4 regions of the Streptomyces sp. CC0208 genome follow, and region 2 is predicted to be linked to each of the others. Evidence: riboswitches for the same ligand, from Rfam matches in the RefSeq annotation. Region 2 holds a riboswitch; each other region holds the start of a gene.

Region 1 (5,824 bases), 1.6 Mb from region 2:
GGTGGCGTTCCTGCTGACCGAGCCGCAGGAGAAGTTCTTCGAGGACCCCAACTTCAACGTCCTGCTGCGGGGTTGCACCGAGCGGCTCGCCCAGCACGACATCCCGCTGCTGCTGATGCTGGCCGAGAGCGACGACGACCGGCGCCGGCTGACCCGGTACATCACCTCGGGCCACGTCGACGGGGTGCTGCTGCTCTCCAACCACAGCGGTGACCCGGTCGCGGCCGAACTGCACGACGCCGGGATCCCGTTGGTGGTCTGCGGCAAGCCGATAGGGCGGGGCACCAAGGTGAGTTACGTGGCCGCCGCCGACCGCGAGGGCGCGCAGGACATGGTCCGTCATCTCCTCGCCGGCGGCCGGCGCCGCGTCGGCATGGTCACCGGGCCGCTCGACATGCCGGGCGGCCCCGACCGGCTGGCCGGCTACCGGGACATGCTCGCCGAGGCGGGCCTGCCCTACGACCCCTCGCTCGTCGTCGAGGGCGACTTCCGGCGCAGCGGCGGCGAACGGGCGGCCCGCCGCCTGCTGGCCCAGGCCCCGGACATGGACGCGGTGTTCGTCGCCTCGGACCTCATGGCCCTGGGTGTGGTGGGCGTTCTTCAGCAGGCCGGGCGTTCGGTCCCCGATGACATCGCTGTCGGCGGCTTCGACGACTCCCCGGCGGCGACCGCCATCGCCCCCGCGCTCACCACCATGCGCCAGCCCTTCGACCGCATCAGCGCCGAGATGGTCCGCATGCTCCTCGCCCAGATCGCGGGCGAGGACACGGCAGGAGTGATCCTCCCGACGGAACTGGTGGTCCGGGACTCGGCGTAGCGCTCCGCGAGAGGCGCCGAGGGGGGGCGGCCCGGGCGCGGGGCCCGTCGGCGCGTCCGGCAGGCGTCGGCCGGAGCCGGGGGCCCCTCGGTCCGTGGGGCGGCCGGGGAGGACGCCGCCGAAGAGCACAAGCGGGCTCGCGGCCCTCACCAGGATCCGCTGGTACTGGTGAAAGTCGGCGACCGGCCGAGGGTTTCGGGCCGCTCCCGCCGGGGCCCGCCGGCCGTGTTCGTGCCGTGCCGCCGCACCCAGGAACCGGAACTGCCGTCAACGCATGTGAAAGCAGCAGCCGTCCGGTTCGCGTCGAGTCGCAGGGGCCAACCATCCGTATTCTCTGATCATGGCCGCCTCTTCCGCATATTCACTGATCGCCACTGACCTGGACGGAACGCTGCTGCGGACCGACGACACCCTCTCCGACCGGTCGTTGGCCGCGCTCGCACGGGTGGCCGCGGGCGGGGCCCGGCATCTCGTCGTGACGGGCCGGCCGGCGCCCAGAGTGCGGCCGCTGCTCGACGACCTCGGCAGTACGGGGCTCGCGGTGTGCGGACAGGGCGCGCAGGTGTACGACGCCGGCGCGGACCGTCTGCTCTGGTCGGTGACCCTGGACCGGGAGCTGGCCGAGACCGCGCTGGGCAAGATCGAGGCCGAGGTCGGGCAGGTGTACGCGGCCGTGGACCAGGACGGTGTCGAGGGACTCACCCTCATCGAACCGGGCTATCTGATGCCCCATCCGACCCTGCCCGCGGTACGGGTCGGCCGGCGCGACGACCTGTGGTGCGAGCCGATCAGCAAGGTGCTGCTGCGCCACCCCTACCTGTCCGACGACGAGTTGGCGGTCACGGCCCGCTCGGTGGTGGGTTCGCTGGCGACGGTCACCATGTCGGGCCCCGGGACCGTCGAACTCCAGCCATGCGGCATCACCAAGGCGACCGGCCTCGCGCTGGCCGCCGAACACCTGGGACTGGGGCCCGAGGTGACGATCGCCTTCGGGGACATGCCCAACGACATCCCGATGTTCGACTGGGCGGCCCGCGGGGTGGCGATGGCCAACGCCCACCCCGAACTCAAGGCCGTGGCCGACGAGGTCACCCTGTCGAACGAGGACGACGGCATCGCCGTCGTCCTCGAAAGGCTCTTCCCGCGGGCGTAGTTCCTAGTACGCGCCGAACACGTTGTCGATGGACCCGTACCGCTGGGCCGCGTAGTTGCAGGCCGCGGTGATGTTGGCGACCGGGTCGTACGGGTCCCACGAGGTGTTGGCCACGTGGTACGCGTTGAAGGTCGGGTCGATCACCTGGAGCAGGCCCTTGGAGGGCGTGCCGGCCGCGGCGTTGGAGTCCCAGAGGTTGATGGCGTAGGGGTTGCCGGAGGACTCGCGTATGACGTTGCGGTAGATCCCGTCGTAGGAGCCGGGAATCCCGTGCTCCGCCATGACGGCGAGGGAGGCCCGGATCCAGCCGTCGAGGGTGTTGGAGTAGCCGAGCGTGGTGGCGGTCTGCACGGTCGGGGTGGCCGCGGACGCGCTGCTCGCGCCGATGAGCGGCAGCGCGAGGACGGCGACTCCGGTGCCGGCGACGGCGAGTTTGCGGGCGAGACGGCTGGTGCGGGTACGGCGGTGCTGAGCGGCAGCAGACATGGCGAAGTTCCTCTCCGTCGCCTGCGAGGTGAGCTGTCGGGTTCGGGCGGGAGCTGCCCGGCCACGCCTGCGAAAGGCGCGACTTCACCCCAAGCCGTGCCGGTATGTCCGAAGACGTCCGGTCCGGCGACTTACCTGGTTCCCCCGCTCCTGCCGTGGTGCTAGGTGGGTGTTGTCGGGTGGTGGCAGGATTCGGCGTCCGCCCGACAGGCCGGGAACGTATGCGAGAGCACATGTCCGGAACAAGTGGCGAATTCACATGCGGTGCCTATTGACCTTGGAAAGAGGCATTTGAGGCGCTTGATCCTTTGCGTTCGCCAACCTCAACTCGCGCAAAGGAAAAGGCGGATCGACGGATTCCGCATCCATGCCGGTCCACCCCCGCGAGTGGGCCACATCACAGCCGAGCGCAAGAGGGGTAAAACGGTCAGGAAAGCCCAACTCGTCTTCAACCGGCCGTGCGTGGGATCCGCTTCTCCCACGTCCGGTGGAAGACCACCTCATCGCCGGCGGTGCACACGACCTCGTCGGAGGTGTGGAAGTCCGTCCTGTCGCAGGTGATCTCCGCGCGGGTGCGGACGGTGGTGTCCCAGGCGAGCTCGGGGCGGTGCAGCCGGATCGTCCAGTCCGAGCGGGTGCGGGCGGACAGGGGGTCCTGCTCGTCGATCGTGTACGTCTCCAGCGCGTCCTCGGTGATCTCCAGGCCGTCGGGGTACACGCGCGTGCCGCCGTACCGGGGGTCGACCTCCAGACGCCACTCGCCCTTGGCCACGTCACGGACGACCAGGCGCTCGGGGCGGGGTTCGTCCAAAGTCGCGGGGCTCCATCCGTCAGCGGCTACGCCGCGGGTGACGTCGAGCGGCCCGGACTGCTCCGGCTCCTCGAAGGCGATGTCCGAGGCCGCTTCCCGCGCGCGTACCGGCAGTTCGAGGAAGCTGCCCGCCGGCTCCAGGGTGAATCCGGCCTGCGACCCCGGCTGCGGCCAGATCCACGGCCAGTACGCCGAGGAGACGGCGAGCCGGATGCGGTGACCGGGCGGGAAGGCGTGCCCGATGCCGTTCAGCTCGAAGGCCACCTCCTGCGTCGCCCCGGGCTCCCAGGGCACCGTCCGGTCCTGTCCGTGGCGGGCCGAGAGGTTCAGCACCCCTCGCGTGACGAGCGTCGACGACCCGTCCGGGGCGACATCGCAGAGCCGCGCGACGACCTGCCCGCGCGACACCTCCGAGGTCACCCTGAGCCGCACCCGCGGCCGCCCGAGGACCCACGTCTCCTCGCCCGTCGCGAACTCGAAACAGGCCGAACGGGCGTCCTCCTCCCGCTGGTCCGGCGGCAGGTCGGCGTCGTTGCCGACGGGGCGGAAACGGCCGGCGTCCACGCCCGTGTGCTGCGGGGAACGGACCAGGACGGGGGCGCCCTGAAGGCCGTACGCCACCGTCGTCACGTGCGGGGAGGGCCAGGCGGGCTCGCCGACCCAGCGGCCGGGCAGGGTGTCGAGGACGGTGGCCGGGGGGTGGGAGTCGCCGATGTAGGCCCTCAGGAGGGGTTCTCGCATGACGCCGGTGTCGACGCCCTTGAGGTGCTGGTCCCACCAGCGCAGGGTCTCCTGGAGGAAGCCGATCGCCGGGCCGGGCGGCAGGCCGCGGTCCGGGTACTGGTGGGACCAGGGGCCGACGATCCCCCGTACCCGGTCGGCCGGCAGGTGCTCGACGAGCCGCAGGACGGTGTCGTGGTACGGGTCGTGCCAGCCGCCGACCGCGAGGACGGCCGCGCCGATCGCGTCGTGGTCCTCGCGGACGCTGCCGTGGCGCCAGTAGCCGTCGCGGGTCTGGTGGCCGAGCCAGGTGTGGACGAACGGCTCGACCGCTTCGAGGCGTGCGAGCCACATCTCCCGCCAGCCGTCGCCGACATGGAGGGGGTCCGGAGGCCGGGAGACGTAGGCGAGCATCGTCGCCGCCCACGCGTGCATGTCGGCCGCGAGGACGGAACCACCCAGGTAGTGCACGTCGTTGTCGTAGCGGTCGTCGGTGGCGCAGACGGTGACGACCGCTTTGAGCGGCTCGGGTGCCAGGGCCGCGATCCGGAGGGCGTCGAAGCCGCCCCAGGAGATCCCGAACATGCCGACCCGGCCGTCGCACCAGGGCTGCGCGGCCAGCCAGTCGACGACCTCGACCCCGTCGGCGAGTTCGGCCGCCGAGTACGCGTCACCCGGCAGGCCCTCGCTGTTCCCGTGCCCGCGCACGTCGACACGGACCGAGGCGTAGCCGTGGCCCGCGTACCAGGGGTGGCGCTGCCCGTCACGGGGCGCGGTCCAGTCGGTGAGGCGGTACGGCAGGTATTCGAGGATCGCGGGTACCGGTTCCTGAGTGAGGGGTCGCCACACGCGTGCGTACAGGAGCGTCCCGTCCGGGAGCGGAATGCGGACGTCGTCGTGGGTCGTCTCGTAGGGGAAGGGCGTGCGGATGCGCATCGGTGGGGTCCCGTCGGTCTCAGTGCGCCGGGTGTCACGACGAGGGCGGCTACTTCCCTACAAATCGATTGATATCCATTCTTTTCAGGTGATCAAAAACATACCGGTCGTGATCCGATCCCGCCTGGCATGGACGGGGCGGGCGCTATCGGTGATCCAAAGGTGACCGGATACGCTGACTTGAGTGATGGCAGCGACCTATCGACATTCCGTGTGACCGCCAGTAGACACCAGCAGACAGGAGACCCCTCGTGACCGTCGTCGGGCCGTTCGGGCTGAGCGTGCGGGACCAGGCTCTGGAAGCCGATGTCCAGGCCGGAATGACGGCTGTCGAGGAGGGACTGCTCGAGGCCACCAAGAGCGAGGTCCCCTTCATCACGGAGGCCGCCCAGCATCTGGTGCGGGCGGGTGGAAAGCGCTTCCGGCCGTTGCTCGTGATGCTCGCCGCCCAGTTCGGCGACCCCTATGCGCCGGGCGTGGTGCCGTCGGCCGTGGTGGTGGAGCTGACCCACCTCGCGACGCTGTACCACGACGACGTCATGGACGAGGCCGAGGTCCGGCGGGGCGTCGACAGCGCCAACACCCGCTGGGGCAATTCCGTGGCCGTGCTGACCGGCGACTTCCTGTTCGCCCGTGCCTCGCACATCCTGGCCGACCTCGGGCCCGAAGCGGTCCGGGTGCAGTCCGAGGCGTTCGAGCGCCTGGTCACCGGCCAGATCCTGGAGACGGCCGGGCCGCAGGACGGCCGCGATCCGGTCGAGCACTACCTCGACGTGCTCGGCGGCAAGACGGGCTCGCTGGTCGCCGTCTCGTGCCGCTTCGGGGCGATGATGTCCGGCGCCGACGAGAGGGTCGTGGACGTCCTCACCCAGTACGGCGAGCGCCTCGGCGTCGCCTTCCA
Region 2 (5,824 bases):
GCTCCCGACCTCTTCACCTGGGAGTTCGCCACCGACCCCTACCCCGCCTACGCCTGGCTCCGCGAGCACGCCCCCGTGCACCGGACCCGGTTGCCCAGTGGGGTGGAGGCCTGGCTGGTCACCCGTTACGTCGATGCCAAGCAGGCCCTCGCCGACCAGCGGCTCAGCAAGAACCCCGCGCACCACGACGAGCCCGCGCACGCCAAGGGCAAGACCGGTATCCCGGGGGAGCGCAAGGCGGAGCTGATGACGCATCTGCTGAACATCGACCCGCCGGACCACACCAGGCTCCGACGGCTGGTCAGCAAGGCGTTCACGCCGAGGAGGGTCGCGGAGTTCGCGCCAAGGGTGCAGGAGCTGACGGACCGTCTCATCGACGGGTTCGCGGCCACGGGCAGCGCCGACCTCATCCACGAGTTCGCGTTCCCGCTCCCCATCTACGCGATCTGCGACCTGCTCGGCGTCCCCCGGGAGGACCAGGACGACTTCCGTGACTGGGCGGGCATGATGATCCGCCACGGAGGGGGGCCGCGGGGCGGGGTCGCGCGGTCCGTGAAGAAGATGCGCGGTTATCTCGCCGAACTCATCCACCGCAAGCGGGAAGCGCTGTCCGACGAACCCACCCCCGGCGAGGACCTCATCTCCGGGCTCATCCGCGCCTCCGACCACGGTGAGCACCTCACCGAGAACGAGGCCGCGGCCATGGCCTTCATCCTGCTGTTCGCGGGTTTCGAAACCACCGTGAATTTGATCGGCAACGGCGTCCACGCCCTCCTCACCCACCCCGAGCAGCGCAACCGGCTTCAGGAGTCCCTGGCCCGGCGGGAAAAAGGCCTGCTGGAGACCGGCGTGGAGGAACTCCTTCGCTATGACGGCCCGGTGGAACTGGCCACCTGGCGGTTCGCCACCGAAGCCCTGCGGATCGACGGGCAGGACATCGCCGCCGGGGACCCGGTGCTCGTCGTGCTCGCCGCCGCGGACCGGGATCCGGAGCGGTTCGCCGACCCCGATGTGCTCGATCTGTCCCGTCGTGACAATCAGCACCTCGGGTACGGCCACGGCATCCATTACTGCCTCGGTGCCCCGCTCGCCCGCCTGGAGGGCCAGACCGCGCTCGCTACCCTCCTCACCCGCCTACCGGATCTGCAACTCGCGGTGGATTCGGCTGATTTGCGCTGGCGCGGGGGGCTCATCATGCGCGGACTGCGCACTTTGCCCGTGGAGTTCACGCCCGTCCGGTAATCGACCGAGGGGTCCGGCCTATCCCGGCGCGGAGCCGCGTAAACATGACGTGCCCTCAAGTCTGTGATCTTCACGTGATCTACGCGGCATTAACTTGTGACAAGTGATCGAATCCCTATACGTTCACGGACCAGCGCGGTGCCCCGCATCACCCACCACGCCAGTACTTGCTGTCTCGGGAAAGGTCCCTCCATGCTCTCCGGGAACGGTCGTCACCGTCGCCCCCGTCAGGCTCCGGCTCTCCTTGTGGCGGCCGGTGTGACGGGATCCGCCATCGCGATCCCACTGCTCGGAGCGACCGGGGCGAGCGCCGCCACCGGCACCACGTGGGACCGGGTCGCGGAGTGCGAGAGCGGTGGCTCCTGGAGCGCGAACGACGGCAACGGCTACTACGGCGGCCTCCAGATGTCCCAGGAGAACTGGGAGAAGTACGGCGGCCTCGAGTACGCCGAGACCGCCGACCTGGCGAGCCGCAACCAGCAGATAGCCGTGGCCGAGAAGCTCCTCGCGGACCAGGGCATCGCCGCGTGGCCGACCTGCGGTCTGCTCAACGGTCTCAGCAAGAACTCGGGCTCGGCCGACGTCGACACGGGCGTGGGGAGCGGTGCGCCCTCGGCTTCGACATCCGGTTCGTCCGACTCATCCGGTTCGTCCGGTTCCTCCAACTCGGCGGGCTCCGAGGAGTCTTCCGGTCTGCTCGACGCGCTGGACGGTTCGTCCGCGACGCCCTCGCCGTCGGCCTCTGCCTCCAGTGGCGACAGTTCGGCCAAGCCGGACAAAAAGAACTCTTCGGGATCCGGTGGTTCGGCTGCGAAGGAGACGCAGCCTTCCGACGGCTCGCCCGTGGTCAGTGCAGAAGAGGACGAAGCAGACAAGTCGTGGCAGGAGGGCAGCTCTTCGGCCCTCGTGGACGTCGGTGCCCTCGGCTCCGGCAAGCACCGCGGTGACAGCGCGCAGGAGAGTGCGACGAAGAGCACGGCCTCTGCCTCGGCCGGCCGGCATGCCGCCGCCACCTATGTCGTCCAGGAGGGCGACTCCCTCGTCTCCATTGCCGACTCCCTTGGGCTCGACGGCGGATGGCGCGCCCTCTATGCCGAGAACAAGGACCGCATCGGGGTCGACCCGAGCAACATCGTCGCCGGTCAGACGCTCGACACAGGGGCTGAATAGGGCTGAAAAGCCCAGAAAAACAGCGGGAGTTCACGTCACACTTCGCACTGAATGTCCACTTTGGTGAAAGTGTGGGATGAGTCTCAGAAGCCCTGATCGTCTTTGAAATTCCGCCGAGCGCGTGTCTACGGTCGTGACCGCTCGGCAACCCGAGCCCCGTCTGTCGCAACGCCGAATCCTGCCAGCGGCCGTACGGGAACAGTCGTCGCGTAAGCGCCGTAGGCAGGAGCGGGGGACCCAAGGTAAGTGCCGGGCCCAGCAGTTCACGCTGGACCGGCTTGGGGTGAAGCCGCGCACCGCAGGGTGTGCGACCGGGCAACTCAACCGGCCCGAACCCGACAGCTCACCTCGCAGGCGTCGGTGAGGGGATCCACCATGCTGTTTTCCGGCAAGGGCAAGCACCGTCGTCCTTCCAAGACCACCCGCGCCGCCGCTCTGGCCGGCGTCACCGGTGTCGCCATCGCCGCCCCGCTGATGGCGGCCGGCAACGCCTCTGCCGCCACCGCCTCCGAGTGGGACACCGTCGCCCAGTGCGAGTCCGGCGGCAACTGGTCCATCAACACCGGCAACGGCTACTACGGCGGCCTGCAGTTCTCGGCCTCCACCTGGGCCGCTTACGGCGGCACGCAGTACGCGTCGCAGGCCAACCAGGCCAGCAAGTCCCAGCAGATCGCCGTCGCCGAGAAGGTCCTCGCCTCGCAGGGCAAGGGTGCCTGGCCGGTCTGCGGCAAGGGCCTGTCCGGCGCCTCCTACAGCGGCAGCAGCTCGTCCTCCTCCAGCTCGAACTCCAGCTCCTCGAACTCGGGCACCAGCACCCGCTCGACCGGCGAGCAGAGCGCCTCGCGTTCCTCCGAGCGTCCGGCCGCGAAGAAGACCGTCACCACCCCGACCGGCAAGAAGGTCAAGAAGGGCGACGGCGAGTACAAGGTCGTCAAGGGTGACACCCTCAGCTCGATCGCCGAGAAGCACAAGGTCAAGGGCGGCTGGCAGAAGCTGTTCAAGCTGAACAAGGACATCATCGACGATGCCGACTTCATCTTCCCGGGCCAGCAGCTGCACCTGAAGTAAGACCCAGCTGAACCACAGGGCCCTCACAGTCGTGTCCTTCAGGATGAAGGCCTCGTGAGGGTCACCCCCCGTCCCCACGGGCTCCCCGCTCCGGTGCGTGTTCCCCCGTACGCACCGGGGCGGGGTTTTTCATGCCAGGCGCCGACCGGTCTTTGTTCAGTTCAGAAACAATTTACTCTCGGTTCTGTCCAGGGGGCGGTCCACACGGTGGCCGATCGCGCCGAGCCGGTTAGGCTCGGACTCGCAGAACCCACCGCGGTCCCGGCGGACCGTGTCACATCCCAAGAAGGAGATGCTCGTGCCGTCCATCGACGTCGTCGTAGCCCGGGAAATCCTGGACTCCCGAGGCAACCCCACGGTCGAGGTCGAGGTCGGCCTCGACGACGGCAGCACCGGTCGTGCCGCCGTCCCCTCCGGCGCCTCCACGGGCGCCTTCGAGGCCATCGAGCTGCGCGACGGTGACCCGAACCGCTACCAGGGCAAGGGTGTCGAGAAGGCCGTCCTCGCGGTCATCGAGCAGATCGGCCCGGAGCTCGTCGGCTACGACGCCACCGAGCAGCGCCTGATCGACCAGGCGATGTTCGACCTGGACGCCACCGACAACAAGGGCTCGCTCGGCGCCAACGCCATCCTCGGCGTCTCCCTGGCCGTCGCCCACGCCGCCTCCGAGGCCAGCGACCTCCCGCTCTTCCGCTACCTGGGCGGCCCGAACGCGCACCTGCTGCCGGTGCCGATGATGAACATCCTGAACGGCGGCTCGCACGCCGACTCCAACGTGGACATCCAGGAGTTCATGATCGCCCCGATCGGTGCGGAGTCCTTCTCGGAGGCGCTGCGCTGGGGCACCGAGGTCTACCACACCCTCAAGAAGGTCCTGAAGAGCAAGGGCCTGTCCACCGGTCTCGGCGACGAGGGCGGCTTCGCGCCGAACCTGGAGTCCAACCGCGCCGCCCTGGACCTGATCCTCGAGGCGATCAAGGAAGCCGGTTACATCCCCGGCGAGCAGGTCGCCCTGGCGCTCGACGTCGCCGCCTCCGAGTTCTACAAGGACGGCAAGTACCAGTTCGAGGGCAAGGACCGGTCGGCCGCCGAGATGACGGAGTACTACGAGGAGCTCGTGGCGGCCTACCCGCTCGTCTCCATCGAGGACCCGCTGTTCGAGGACGACTGGGCCGGCTGGAAGGTCCTCACCGACAAGCTGGGCGACAAGGTCCAGATCGTCGGCGACGACCTGTTCGTCACCAACCCGGAGCGTCTGGCCCGCGGCATCGAGGACGGTGCCGCCAACGCGCTGCTCGTCAAGGTGAACCAGATCGGCTCGCTGACCGAGACCCTCGACGCCGTCGAGCTCGCCCAGCGCAGCGGCTTCAAGTGCATGATGTCCCACCGCTCCGGCGAGACCGAGGACGTCACCATCGCCGACCTGGCCGTCGCCACCAACTGCGGCCAGATCAAGACCGGCGCCCCGGCCCGCTCCGAGCGTGTCGCCAAGTACAACCAGCTCCTGCGCATCGAGGAGATCCTCGACGACGCGGCGGTGTACGCGGGCCGCTCGGCCTTCCCCCGCTTCAAGGGCTGACCCCACCAGGGTCAATCCTGAGCCAGTCGTACGTACGTCCCCGTACCGGTCCCGTACCGTGTGCGGGGACGTACGCACGTAGAAGGGGAGGCGGCGAGCCGATGGCCGTGAAGGACCGGGACCGTTTCTCCACCACGACCAGGATCAGGCTGCTCGGTGAGCAGACCGCGGCCCGTGTCTACCGCTCCCAGACCAGACGGCAGGCCCGCCGCTCCCGGCTGACCGGCCGGGCCGCGCTGCTCGCCCTCGTGCTGTGCACGCTGGTGGTGGCGCTGGCGTACCCGATAAGGCAGTACGTCTCCCAGCGCGCCGAGATCGCCGATCTCCAGCGGGAGAAGGCGCGGGCCGCCCAGCGGGTCGAGAAACTGCGCGACCTCAAGGCGCGCTGGCAGGACGACGCCTACGCGGAGCAGCAGATCCGGCAACGGCTGCACTATGTGATGCCGGGGGAGACGGGCTTCATCGTCGTCGACCCGGACGCGGCGAAGCAGTCCCGCACCGACCAGGGCGCGTTCGACCGCCCCTGGTACGCGAACGTCTGGGACGGGGTCGACAAGTCCGACGCCTCCGACCAGTGAACCGACCTCAAGACCTGAAGACCTTTGAAGATCAGAAGATCTGAAGACCGATAGAAAGACAGGCATGGAAACGCCTCCGCCCTCCACCCCGCGCACCGAGCCGACCGACGCGGACGTCGAGGCATTCAAGCAGCAGCTCGGGCGGCCGCCGCGCGGGCTGCGGGCGATCGCGCACCGGTGCCCGTGC
Region 3 (5,824 bases), 3.0 Mb from region 2:
CAGCGTGAGCGGCTGTCCGTCCACCAGCGCCACGTTGTTGACGCCGAAGGACTCCTCCATCGGCGTCAGCTTGTAGAGCTGCTCCAGGACGGCCTCGGGTACGAAGCCGTTCTTGATCTCGATGACCAGGCGCAGGCCGTGCGCGCGGTCGGTGAGGTCCTTGACGTCGGCGATGCCCTGGAGCTTCTTCGCGTTGACCAGGTCCTTGATCTTGGCGATCACCTTCTCCGGGCCGACCGTGAAGGGCAGCTCGGTGACGACCAGGCCCTTGCGGCGGGCCGTCACCGTCTCCACCGAGACCGTCGCGCGGATCTTGAAGGTGCCGCGGCCCGTCTCGTAGGCGTCCCGGATGCCGGAGAGACCGACGATCCGGCCGCCGGTGGGCAGGTCGGGGCCCGGGATGTGCTTCATCAGGGCGTCCAGATCCGCGTTCGGGTAGCGGATCAGGTGCCGGGCGGCCGCGATGACCTCGGTGAGGTTGTGCGGCGCCATGTTGGTGGCCATGCCGACCGCGATGCCGGAGGCGCCGTTCACCAGGAGGTTCGGGAAGGCGGCGGGCAGCGCGCCCGGCTCCTGCTCCTGGCCGTCGTAGTTGGGCGCGAAGTCGACCGTGTCCTCGTCGATGGACTCCGTCATCAGGCTCGCGGCCTCGGCGGCGCGGCACTCGGTGTACCGCATGGCGGCCGGCGGGTCGTCGTTGCCCAGCGAGCCGAAGTTGCCGTGGCCGTCGACCAGCGGGACGCTCATCGAGAAGGGCTGGGCCATGCGCACCAGGGCGTCGTAGATCGACGCGTCGCCGTGCGGGTGCAACTTACCCATGACCTCGCCGACCACGCGGGCGCACTTCACATAGCCGCGGTCGGGGCGCAGGCCCATCTCGTTCATCTGGTAGACGATGCGTCGGTGCACCGGCTTGAGGCCGTCGCGGGCGTCGGGGAGCGCGCGGGAGTAGATGACCGAGTACGCGTACTCGAGGTACGAGCCCTTCATCTCGTCCACGACGTCGATGTCGAGGATCCGCTCCTCGTACGAGTCGTCGGGCGGCGGGGTCTTCGTGCTGCGGCGGGCCATCGCTGCCGGCTCCTCTTTTCTGGTCGCTCGCCTACGGGTCGCTCACTTCGGCCCTTTGGCTCACTCTTGCTGAAGCGTGAACGGGATCTGACGCGGACCATTGTGGACCGCGGCACTGACAGTCCGGGCCGGGGCCCGGCCGGGCCGCCCGGGCCGGCGACCGCACAGCGCCTCCCTCACGGTTGCCCGCAGGCTACGCGATCCGCTGTGGGCGTACGTGCTCCGGGAACTTCGCCGAGGGTCCGCACGCTTGCATACAGTGGCAGGACCGGCAGGAAAAGCGCGGTTTTGACGACCGCGACCGCGATCGAAGGGACGTACATGCCCATGGGTCACACGGCCACAGACCAGGCAGGCACCGGGGGCCTGACAGCGACCGAGCACCGCCTGGCCAACGGGCTGCGCGTGGTGCTCTCCGAGGACCACCTGACCCCGGTCGCGGCGGTGTGCCTCTGGTACGACGTCGGCTCGCGCCACGAGGTCAAGGGGCGTACCGGCCTGGCTCACCTTTTCGAGCACTTGATGTTCCAGGGCTCCGGACAGGTCAAGGGCAACGGGCACTTCGAGCTCGTCCAGGGCGCGGGCGGCTCGCTCAACGGCACCACCAGCTTCGAGCGCACCAACTACTTCGAGACCATGCCGACCCATCAGCTGGAGCTCGCCCTCTGGCTGGAGGCCGACCGCATGGGCTCGCTGCTGGCCGCCCTCGACGACGAGTCGATGGAGAACCAGCGCGACGTCGTCAAGAACGAGCGCAGGCAGCGCTACGACAACGTCCCCTACGGCACCGCGTTCGAGAAACTGACCGCGCTCGCCTACCCGGAGGGCCACCCCTACCACCACACCCCGATCGGTTCGATGGCCGACCTGGACGCGGCCACCCTGGAGGACGCGCGCGCGTTCTTCCGCACGTACTACGCGCCCAACAACGCCGTCCTGTCGGTCGTCGGTGACATCGACCCGGAGCAGACGCTCGCCTGGATCGAGAAGTACTTCGGCTCCATCCCCTCGCACGACGGCAAGCCCGCGCCCCGCGACGGCTCCCTGCCCGAGATCATCGGCGAGCAGCTGCGCGAGGTCGTCGAGGAGGAGGTCCCCGCGCGCGCGTTGATGGCCGCCTACCGGCTGCCGCACGACGGCAGCCGCGAGGCGGACGCGGCCGACCTGGCCCTCACCGTCCTCGGCGGCGGTGAGTCCTCCCGCCTCTACAACCGGCTCGTACGGCGCGACCGTACCGCCGTCGCGGCCGGCTTCGGCCTGCTGCGCCTGGCCGGTGCGCCCTCCCTGGGCTGGCTCGACGTGAAGACCTCAGGGGACGTCGAGGTGCCGGTCATCGAGGCCGCCATCGACGAGGAGCTCGCGCGGTTCGCCGAGGAGGGCCCCACGGCCGAGGAGATGGAGCGCGCCCAGGCTCAGTTGGAGCGCGAGTGGCTGGACCGGCTCGGCACCGTCGCCGGCCGCGCCGACGAACTGTGCCGGTACGCCGTCCTGTTCGGCGACCCCCAGCTCGCCCTGACCGCCGTACAGCGCGTCCTGGAGGTGAGCGCCGAGGAGGTCCAGGAGGTCGCCAAGGCCAAACTGCGCCCCGACAACCGCGCGGTGCTCGTCTACGAGCCCACCGCCCCGGCCGAGATCGCCGACAGCGCCGAGGAGGCCGCCGAGGACCCGCAGGCCGCGGCGACCGTAGAAGCCAGCGACGAGAACGAGGAGGCGGCCAAGTGACCGAGCTCGCCACGATGGAATTCCACCCGCAGCCGCAGGCGGGCGAGCCCAAGGTCTGGGCCTTCCCCGCCCCCGAGCGCGGGACGCTCGACAACGGCCTCACCCTCCTGCGCTGCCACCGCCCCGGCCAGCAGGTCGTCGCCGTCGAGGTGCTCCTGGACGCGCCGTTGGACGCCGAGCCGGCCGGCCTGGACGGTGTCGCCACGATCATGGCGCGCGCGTTCTCCGAGGGCACCGACAAGCACTCCGCCGAGGACTTCGCCGCCGAGCTGGAGCGCTGCGGCGCCACCCTGGACGCGCACGCCGACCACCCGGGCGTCCGTCTGAGCCTCGAAGTGCCCGCCTCCCGCCTGGCCAAGGCGCTCGGTCTGCTGGCCGACGCGCTCAGGGCGCCCGCGTTCGCGGACAGCGAGGTGGAGCGGCTCGTCCGCAACCGCCTCGACGAGATCCCGCACGAGCTGGCCAACCCGTCCCGCCGCGCGGCCAAGGAGCTCTCCAGGGAACTCTTCCCGGCGGACTCGCGCATGTCGCGCCCGCGCCAGGGGACCGAGGAGACCGTCGAGAACATCGACTCCGCGGCCGTGCGCGCCTTCTACGAGAAGCACGTGCGGCCCGCCACCGCGACCGCCGTGGTCGTCGGTGACCTCACCGGCATCGACCTGGACGCGCTGCTCGCCGACACCCTCGGCTCCTGGACCGGCTCCACGGGCGAGCCGCGCCCCGTGCCGCCGGTGACCGCCGACGACACCGGCCGGGTCGTCATCGTGGACCGCCCCGGCGCCGTCCAGACGCAGCTGCTGATCGGCCGTATCGGAGCGGACCGGCACGCACGCGTGTGGCCCGCGCAGGTGCTCGGCACGTACTGCCTCGGCGGCACCCTCACCTCCCGCCTGGACCGCGTCCTGCGCGAGGAGAAGGGCTACACCTACGGCGTACGGTCGTTCGGCCAGGTCCTCAGGTCCGCCCCGGACGGCTCGGGCGCCGCGATGCTCGCCATCAGCGGCTCGGTCGACACCCCGAACACCGGTCCCGCCCTGGACGACCTGTGGAAGGTGCTGCGCACGCTCGCCGAGAGCGGTCTCACCGACGCGGAGCGCGATGTCGCCGTACAGAACCTCGTCGGTGTGGCACCGCTCAAGTACGAGACGGCCGCGGCCGTCGCGAGCACGCTGGCCGACCAGGTCGAGCAGCACCTGCCCGACGACTACCAGGCGACGCTTTACCAGCAGCTCGCCGCGACCGGCACCGTCGAGGCCACCGCCGCCGTCGTGAACGCCTTCCCGGTGGACCGGCTGGTGACGATCCTGGTCGGCGACGCGGCCGCCATCAAGGAGCCCGTCGAAGCCCTCGGCATCGGCGAAGTCAAGGTCGTGACGGCCGAGTAGAGGCAACCAGGCCTCGAAGGGGCCCTGGTGACGCGAGCGTCACCAGGGCCCCTTCGACACCCAACTCACTTAGATGTCCGAATTGGGCAGGAGGTTGCCTGTCTGCCCTGTGGGATGCGCTACAAACACCCTGATCGGTTTGGGGATTGAAAGCAGGCCCGCTTAGCGTCCTCTGGGCTGTCCGTCAGGCACTGCGCCGCGCCCGCGGCACCGGACAGTCATCGCCGAGTCCCCGTAGGCGCGAGCCAGGGGAGCCGGGGACCCACCGTCCCTGGGGTGAATCGGACGCCCGCGCACCGCGAGGGGGTCCGTAGGAGACCTTCCTGCTCCGAACCCGTCAGCTAACCCGGTAGGCGAGAAGGAAGGAAAGGATCAGCCACCACATGGCGTTCACCTGCGCCACCGGGAAGCACCGTCGTCCCAGCCGCATGAAGCGCACGACCGCCCGCGCCGCAGGCGTCGCGGCCCTTGCCACCACCGGCGTCATCGGCGTCGTCGCCGCCCCCGCGCTCGCCGCCGACAACTCCGTCGAGCAGACCGGTCTCATGCCCGTCGTCACCGTCGGCGACTCCCTCGCGGACCAGCTCGGCGCCCAGGCCGAGGCCCAGGCCCAGGCCGCCGCACAGAAGAAGGCGGCGGCGGAGGCCAAGCGGAAGGCCGAGGCGCGTGCCAAGGAGATACGCGAGGCCAAGGAGCGCGCCGCCCGTGAGGCCGAGCGCAAGCGTCTCAACGCCTTCGTCGCCCCGATCTCCGGCTCCTACGTCTCCACCGGCTACAAGACCGGCGGCTCGCTGTGGTCCTCCGGCAGCCACACCGGTGTCGACTTCCACGCCGCCAGCGGCACCTCCGTGCACGCGGTCGGCCGCGGCACCGTCGTGGAGACGGGCTGGGGCGGGTCGTACGGGAACCAGATCGTGATCAGGATGGCCGACGGCACGTACACCCAGTACGGCCACCTGTCGTCCATCGGCGTCTCGGTCGGCCAGTCGGTCACCCCCGGCCAGCAGATCGGCCTCTCCGGCGCGACCGGCAACGTCACCGGACCGCACCTGCACTTCGAGGCGCGCACCAGCCCGGAGTACGGCTCGGACATCGACCCCGTCTCCTACCTGCGGTCGCACGGCGTGAACGTCTGACGACCCGTCGCGCACACTCCGCGAGACCCCGGCTCCCCGAGCCGGGGTTTCGTCGTTTCCAGCGCCCCGTTGTCCAAAAAATATCCCTGGATTCCGGTCCGCCGTCGGAAATTCCCGCTCATTGCAATAGAGTCACTGAACACACGTCAATCGGCGACGTTTCACGGGGATTAAGACGGAGGTCGGACATGCGTATTCCGGCGCACTCGGTATGCACGGCGATCCGGGACGACATCGTCGCCGGTGTCCACGAGCGCGGGAGCCGGCTCACCGAGGAACTGCTCGCCCGTCGCTACGGCGTCTCCCGCGTCCCCGTCCGCGAGGCCCTGCGCACCCTGGAGGCCGAGGGCTTCGTGGTGACGCGGCGGCACGCGGGCGCGTGCGTGGCGGAACCGACCGAGCAGGAGGGCGCCGACCTCCTGGAGATGCGCATGCTCCTCGAACCGCTCGGCGCCACCCGGGCCGCCCAGCGGCGCACCGAGGCCCACCTGAAGGTGCTGCGCGGCCTGG
Region 4 (5,824 bases), 1.8 Mb from region 2:
ACCTCGCCCGGGGTCCGGAGCCACGGCACGTCCGCGGCGGCGGAGACCGACAGGGTCGCGACCGCCGTCATCCCCATGGGGAACACGGTGGCCCAGCGGCGCACGTCGTAGCGCGGTCGCGGCCGTACGCACTCGGCGACGAGCAGGACGGCGTACCAGGCCAGGGCGAGCACCAGCAGGGCGACGGTCACCGCGCGCAGGACGCCGTGGTCGTCGTCGTTCCACAGGTACAGGCGCGCGCTGTCGGCGGCGAGGAGTCCCGAGCCGGCGAGCGCCGAGATGGCGAGCGCGCCGCCCGCGATCCACTGGTCGCCCGGTCCGACCAGCACCTGGCGCAGATCGAAGAGGTGGAGCGCGACGCCGTAGAGGACCAGGCCGAGCCAGAACAACACGAGCGCCGTGTGCGCGAGCCAGGCCGCCGACTCCGCCGCGGCGAGCGTGGCGCACAGGACCGCGAGACCCTGGGCGGCCACACAGCACAGGAACACCCCGCCGGGCAGCCTCCGCTTCCAGTGCCTCACGACGAGCACCGTCAGCACCGGCCACAGCAGCGCGGACAGCGCCAGCAGCGTCTCGGCGAGGGTCTGCCGGCCAAGCATGGAGAAACGGGTGCCGAGCACGGTGGTCGCCGCCACGGCCGTCAGGCCGCCCGGTGACCTGGCCTCCGCGGCCCAGCGCGCGCGCTCCCTCAGCAGTCCTGCGGCGAACTCGGCGGCCAGCCCCAGCCAGGCCACGCAACCGAGCACCAGGGCGATGCGCGACAGCGTCTCGTGGCCGGTCAGATGGAGCCCCACCGACACGATGCCGGTCGCCATCACCGCGGCCCCGGCTTCGGGCGGGCGCCGCGTCCACCAGGCGCGCAGGGGGGAGTGGGGGGAGGTACCGGGCATGGGTCGATGCTAGGAAGCTCCCCGCGCCGTGCGAGCGGGGCGCGCACGCGCGTGCGGGGAAATGCACGCGAGTGCGGGCTCCGCGGGACGGCGCCTCAGGCCGGGCGGACCACGCTGTGGATCCCCGACTCGCCGTCGTAGTAGATCGACTCCTCGCGGACGTACGCGCCCGGCTTGGGGGCGTGGATCATCATGCCGTTGCCGATGTAGAGGCCCACGTGGCTGATGTCGTCGTAGAAGAAGACCAGGTCACCGGGCTGTGCGTCGGCCAGGGCGACCGTGGTGCCGGCGTTGACCTGGTCGTAGGTGACACGGGGGAGGTCGACCCCGGCGGCCTTCCAGGCGGCCTGGGTGAGCCCTGAGCAGTCGTAGGAGCCGGGGCCGGTGGCGCCCCAGACGTACGGCTTGCCGACCTGCGCGCGGGCGAACGCGAGGGCCTTGGCTGCTTTGGTGGCGTACGAGGAGTCGGGCGCCGTCGGCGTGCTCTCCTGCGGGGCGGTGGCCTCCTGCGCGGCTCCTTGTGCGGCCTTCTCCGCTGCCGCCTGCTGCTGCGCCAGCTGCGCCGCCTTGCGGTCCGCCTCCTGCTGCTTGCGCCGCTCGATCGCCGCGAGCCGTGCCTTCTCCTGGGCGGTCAGCTCCGACAGCAGCTCGCGCGCGTCGGCGAGCTTCTTCTGGACGGTCGCCTTGGCGGTCTTCAGGTCGCTCTGCGTCTCGGTGAGCGCCTGAAGGCTCTGGGAGGCCTCCTCGCGCTTCTTCATCGTCGCGGACTGCTCGGAGACGTAGTCGTCGACGGCGCCCTTCTGGCGGCTCGTCAAGCGGCCCATCAGCTGGGTCTGGTCGAAGTAGTCCTGCGGGGTGTCGGCGAGCAGGAAGGTCGCCGTGCCGGGCGCGGCGGCGCCGGTGCGGTACTGGGCCGCGGCGAAGGAACCGAGTTCCTCCCGTGCCTCGTTGAGCGTCTGGGTGCGCCTGGCGACGTCCTCGAGGAGCGTGTCCACCTGCTTGCGCTGCTTGGTGGTCCTCTCCTTGGCGGCGTTGTAGGTGTCGGTCGCCGACTCGGCCTGGCGGTAGAGGTCGTCGACCTTCTTCTCGACCTCTTCGAGACTCGGCTTGTCATCGGCCGGCGCGGCGTTCGCCGACTGGGACAGCAGGGCCACGGAGGTGAGGGCGGCCGTCGCGAGGGCCGGGGTCCGTATGCCTGCTGCGCGCGTACCGACGGGACGCGACTTGCGGTGCGACGCCAAGGGAGGCGACTCCTTCCCGTACTCCGCCTACCGGGTTAGCTGTCGGGTTCGGGCGAGGTGCTTCGGAAGGTTTGCCCTACGGCGCTCCCGTGCGCGGGAGTCGGCCGATTCACCCCGGGTTCGGTGGGTCCCCGGCTCCGGGCGCGCGGCGGCGCTGCGGACTCGGCGGAGGCCGTGCGGCCCGGCGGGGTTCGCCGGTGGGGGTCGTACGGCCTGTCCGGAACGGTAGCCAACTGGTGTGGCCCGTGTGAAGGTTGATGTGCGATATGCCCGATACATTTTCGTGACCTTCGTCCCGGGCGTCGCCCCGCGTGACCAACCCGGGGCGATCTGCGCTGATTCGGGCCTGTTTCCTCCGGGGGCGAGGGTGAGGCGGAGCGGGACGGCCGTGCCGTTGGAGGCAGGCCGGCGCCCGCCTGATCCGCCGCCGCGGTGTTCGGGCCCGACGCGAGCCGGGGTGACCAAGGTCTCGCGCGACGAGCGCAGGCACCTGCGGGTGCCGTTCCCGGCGGGCGTCGCCGTCGGTGTCCCTGCGGTGGCCGTGCGGTGGCCGTGCGGCGGCCGTGCGGCGGCCGTACCCGCGTCTCGGTCCGGTCGGTCGCGGACAGCGGTCGGGGGCGCCGGAGGGCAGGTCCGGAAGATCATCGGCTGCTGATACCGGTGGATGTTCTCAGGGCGGCGGCGGTCTGTCAGTGGGGCACCCTAGACTCGGAGAGCGATGAGCAGCCTCTTTGACGACAGCTTCCTGGCGGACCTCCAGGCCCCTCGGGCCCACGGGGAAGAACCGCCGCCGCCCGAGGACGAGCACGTACCGGAGCAGGTTCCGGACGACCTGTTCGGCGGCAAGTTCGACGTGCCCCCGGAGCGGGACTCCTACTACCGCGACGGTGCCCCGCGCCCGGTGGTGGACCCGGCCGCCCTCCTGGAGGGGCTGAACGAGAACCAGCGCGCGGCCGTCGTGCACTCCGGCACCCCGCTGCTCATCGTGGCCGGTGCCGGCTCCGGCAAGACCCGGGTGCTCACCCACCGCATCGCCCACCTCCTCGGCGAGCGCAATGTCCACCCGGGCCAGATCCTCGCGATCACCTTCACCAACAAGGCCGCGGGCGAGATGAAGGAGCGCGTCGAGCAGCTCGTCGGCCCGCGCGCGAACGCGATGTGGGTGATGACCTTCCACAGCGCGTGTGTGCGGATCCTCAGGCGGGAGTCGAAGAAGCTCGGGTTCACCTCCTCCTTCTCGATCTACGACGCCGCCGACTCCAAGCGCCTCATGGCCCTGGTCTGCCGCGACCTGGACCTCGACCCCAAGCGGTACCCGCCGAAGTCCTTCAGCGCCAAGATCAGCAACCTGAAGAACGAGCTGATCGACGAGGAGGACTTCGCCGCCCAGGCCACGGACGGCTTCGAGAAGACCCTCGCCCAGGCCTACGCCATGTACCAGTCGCGCCTGCGCGAGGCGAACGCCCTCGACTTCGACGACCTGATCATGACGACGGTCAACCTGCTCCGGGCGTTCCCCGATGTCTCCGAGCACTACCGCCGCCGCTTCAGGCATGTCCTGGTCGACGAGTACCAGGACACCAACCACGCGCAGTACGCCCTGGTCAGGGAGCTGGTCGGGACCTCCGAGCACCCTGTGGACGTACCGCCGAGCGAGCACGACCTGCCGCCCGCCGAGCTCTGTGTCGTGGGTGACGCCGACCAGTCGATCTACGCCTTCCGCGGCGCGACCATCCGCAACATCCTCCAGTTCGAGGAGGACTACCCCAACGCGACGACGATCCTCCTGGAGCAGAACTACCGCTCCACCCAGACGATCCTCACCGCCGCCAACGCCGTCATCGAGCGCAACGAGTCCCGCCGCCCCAAGAACCTGTGGACCAACGCGGGCGCGGGCGCGCGCATCACCGGCTATGTCGCCGACACCGAGCACGACGAGGCGCAGTTCGTCGCCGACGAAATTGACCGCCTCACGGACGCGGGCGATGCGAAGGCCGGCGATGTCGCCGTCTTCTACCGCACCAACGCCCAGTCCCGTGTCTTCGAAGAGGTCTTCATCCGCGTCGGCCTGCCCTACAAGGTCGTCGGCGGCGTCCGCTTCTACGAGCGCAAGGAGGTCCGGGACGTCCTGGCCTACCTGCGCGTCCTCGCCAACCCGGAGGACTCCGTGCCGCTGCGCCGGATCCTCAACGTCCCCAAGCGCGGTATCGGCGACCGTGCCGAGGCGATGATCGACGCCCTGTCCCAGCGCGAGAAGATCAGCTTCCCGCAGGCGCTCAAGCGCGTCGACGAGGCGTACGGCATGGCCGCGCGCTCCACCAACGCCGTGAAGCGGTTCAACGTCCTGATGGAGGAGCTCCGTACGATCGTGGAGTCCGGCGCGGGCCCGGCGACCGTCCTGGAAGCCGTCCTCGAACGCACCGGCTATCTCGCCGAGTTGCAGGCCTCCACCGACCCGCAGGACGAGACCCGCATCGAGAACCTCCAGGAACTCGCCGCCGTGGCCCTGGAGTTCGAGCAGGAGTCCGGCGAGGGTGAGGAGACCGGCTCGCTCTCCGACTTCCTGGAGCGGGTCGCGCTTGTGGCCGACTCCGACCAGATCCCCGACGAGGACGAGGACGGCTCCGGAGTCATCACCCTGATGACCCTGCACACCGCCAAGGGCCTGGAGTTCCCGGTCGTCTTCCTCACCGGCATGGAGGACGGCGTCTTCCCGCACATGCGCGCCCTCGGCCAGACCAAGGAGCTGGAGGAGGAGCGGCGCCTGGCGTACGTCGGCATCACGCGCGCGCGTGAGCGGCTGTATCTGACCCGGTCCTCCCTGCGCAGCGCGTGGGGGCAGCCGTCGTACAACCCGCCCTCCCGCTTCCTGGAGGAGATCCCGGCGCAGCACGTCGACTGGAAGCGCACGGGGGCGGTCGCCGCTCCGGCGGGGCCGGTCTCGGGGGTCGCCGCGTCACTGTCGTCGTCCCGGTCCCGCTCCTCGGCGTCGGGCGCGTCCGGCTTCGCGACGCGCAGGAGCGCGGAGAAGCCGGTGGTGTCCCTGGCCGTCGGCGACCGGGTCACCCACGACCAGTTCGGTCTGGGCACGGTGGTCGGGGTGAAGGGCACGGGCGCGAACGCCGAGGCGACGATCGACTTCGGGGAAGCGAAGCCGAAGCGACTGCTGCTGCGGTACGCGCCGGTGGAGAAGCTGTAGCTCCAGCTCCGGACGGGGGGCTGGGCCCGAGAGGTTACGTCGGGTCCAGCCCGTGGCTGCGCAGCCACGGCAGCGGGTCTATGGCCGAACCGCCCGCCGGGTGCACCTCGAGGTGCAGGTGGGGGCCGGTCGAGTTGCCGGAGTTGCCGGAGTAGGCGATCGGGTCGCCGGCCTTGACCGTGGTACCCGAGGCGACGCGGTAGCTGGAGAGGTGGCAGTACCACGTCTCCGTGCCGTCCTTCGCCGTCACGACCATCATGTTGCCGTACGCGCTGTTCCACTGCGTCCGGACGGTGCCGTCGGTCACGGCCATCACCGTCGTGCCGTACGACACCGGGAAGTCGATGCCGGTGTGGACTGACATCCAGTTGACGCCGGACTGGCCGAAGTAGGCGCTGAGTCCCCGCTGGGCGACCGGAAGCGCGAACTTCGGCCGCAGCCGCTCCTTGCGGGCCGCCTCCTCCGCCGCCTTCCTCTTCTCGGCCACCTGCTGG

What was found. A riboswitch is a leader RNA that binds a small molecule or an ion and turns the genes downstream of it on or off. The one in region 2 is predicted to bind cyclic di-AMP.
Region 1: linked by a shared signal. The riboswitch ahead of D1369_RS16630 (transglycosylase SLT domain-containing protein) and the one ahead of D1369_RS24250 (transglycosylase family protein) in region 2 are both predicted to bind cyclic di-AMP.
Region 3: linked by a shared signal. The riboswitch ahead of D1369_RS10365 (M23 family metallopeptidase) and the one ahead of D1369_RS24250 (transglycosylase family protein) in region 2 are both predicted to bind cyclic di-AMP.
Region 4: linked by a shared signal. The riboswitch ahead of D1369_RS15635 (C40 family peptidase) and the one ahead of D1369_RS24250 (transglycosylase family protein) in region 2 are both predicted to bind cyclic di-AMP.

What each region holds. Positions count from the first base shown of each region.
Region 1 is NZ_CP031969.1:3,669,050-3,674,873, reverse strand. It holds gene D1369_RS16640 (LacI family DNA-binding transcriptional regulator) at 1-817, shown strand, start outside; gene D1369_RS16635 (Cof-type HAD-IIB family hydrolase) at 1,158-1,970, shown strand; gene D1369_RS16630 (transglycosylase SLT domain-containing protein) at 1,974-2,456, opposite strand; cyclic di-AMP (ydaO/yuaA leader) riboswitch at 2,462-2,664, opposite strand; gene D1369_RS16625 (CocE/NonD family hydrolase) at 2,905-4,923, opposite strand; gene D1369_RS16620 (polyprenyl synthetase family protein) at 5,175-5,824, shown strand, end outside.
Region 2 is NZ_CP031969.1:5,265,823-5,271,646, forward strand. It holds gene D1369_RS24240 (cytochrome P450) at 1-1,242, shown strand, start outside; gene D1369_RS24245 (transglycosylase family protein) at 1,435-2,412, shown strand; cyclic di-AMP (ydaO/yuaA leader) riboswitch at 2,572-2,784, shown strand; gene D1369_RS24250 (transglycosylase family protein) at 2,788-3,480, shown strand; gene eno (phosphopyruvate hydratase) at 3,773-5,059, shown strand; gene D1369_RS24260 (septum formation initiator family protein) at 5,161-5,637, shown strand; gene D1369_RS24265 (DUF501 domain-containing protein) at 5,702-5,824, shown strand, end outside.
Region 3 is NZ_CP031969.1:2,298,011-2,303,834, reverse strand. It holds gene D1369_RS10380 (DNA topoisomerase IV subunit A) at 1-1,071, opposite strand, end outside; gene D1369_RS10375 (pitrilysin family protein) at 1,399-2,793, shown strand; gene D1369_RS10370 (pitrilysin family protein) at 2,790-4,178, shown strand; cyclic di-AMP (ydaO/yuaA leader) riboswitch at 4,391-4,548, shown strand; gene D1369_RS10365 (M23 family metallopeptidase) at 4,562-5,314, shown strand; gene D1369_RS10360 (GntR family transcriptional regulator) at 5,503-5,824, shown strand, end outside.
Region 4 is NZ_CP031969.1:3,470,457-3,476,280, reverse strand. It holds gene D1369_RS15640 (tellurite resistance/C4-dicarboxylate transporter family protein) at 1-890, opposite strand, end outside; gene D1369_RS15635 (C40 family peptidase) at 986-2,131, opposite strand; cyclic di-AMP (ydaO/yuaA leader) riboswitch at 2,140-2,309, opposite strand; gene pcrA (DNA helicase PcrA) at 2,850-5,330, shown strand; gene D1369_RS15625 (M23 family metallopeptidase) at 5,365-5,824, opposite strand, start outside.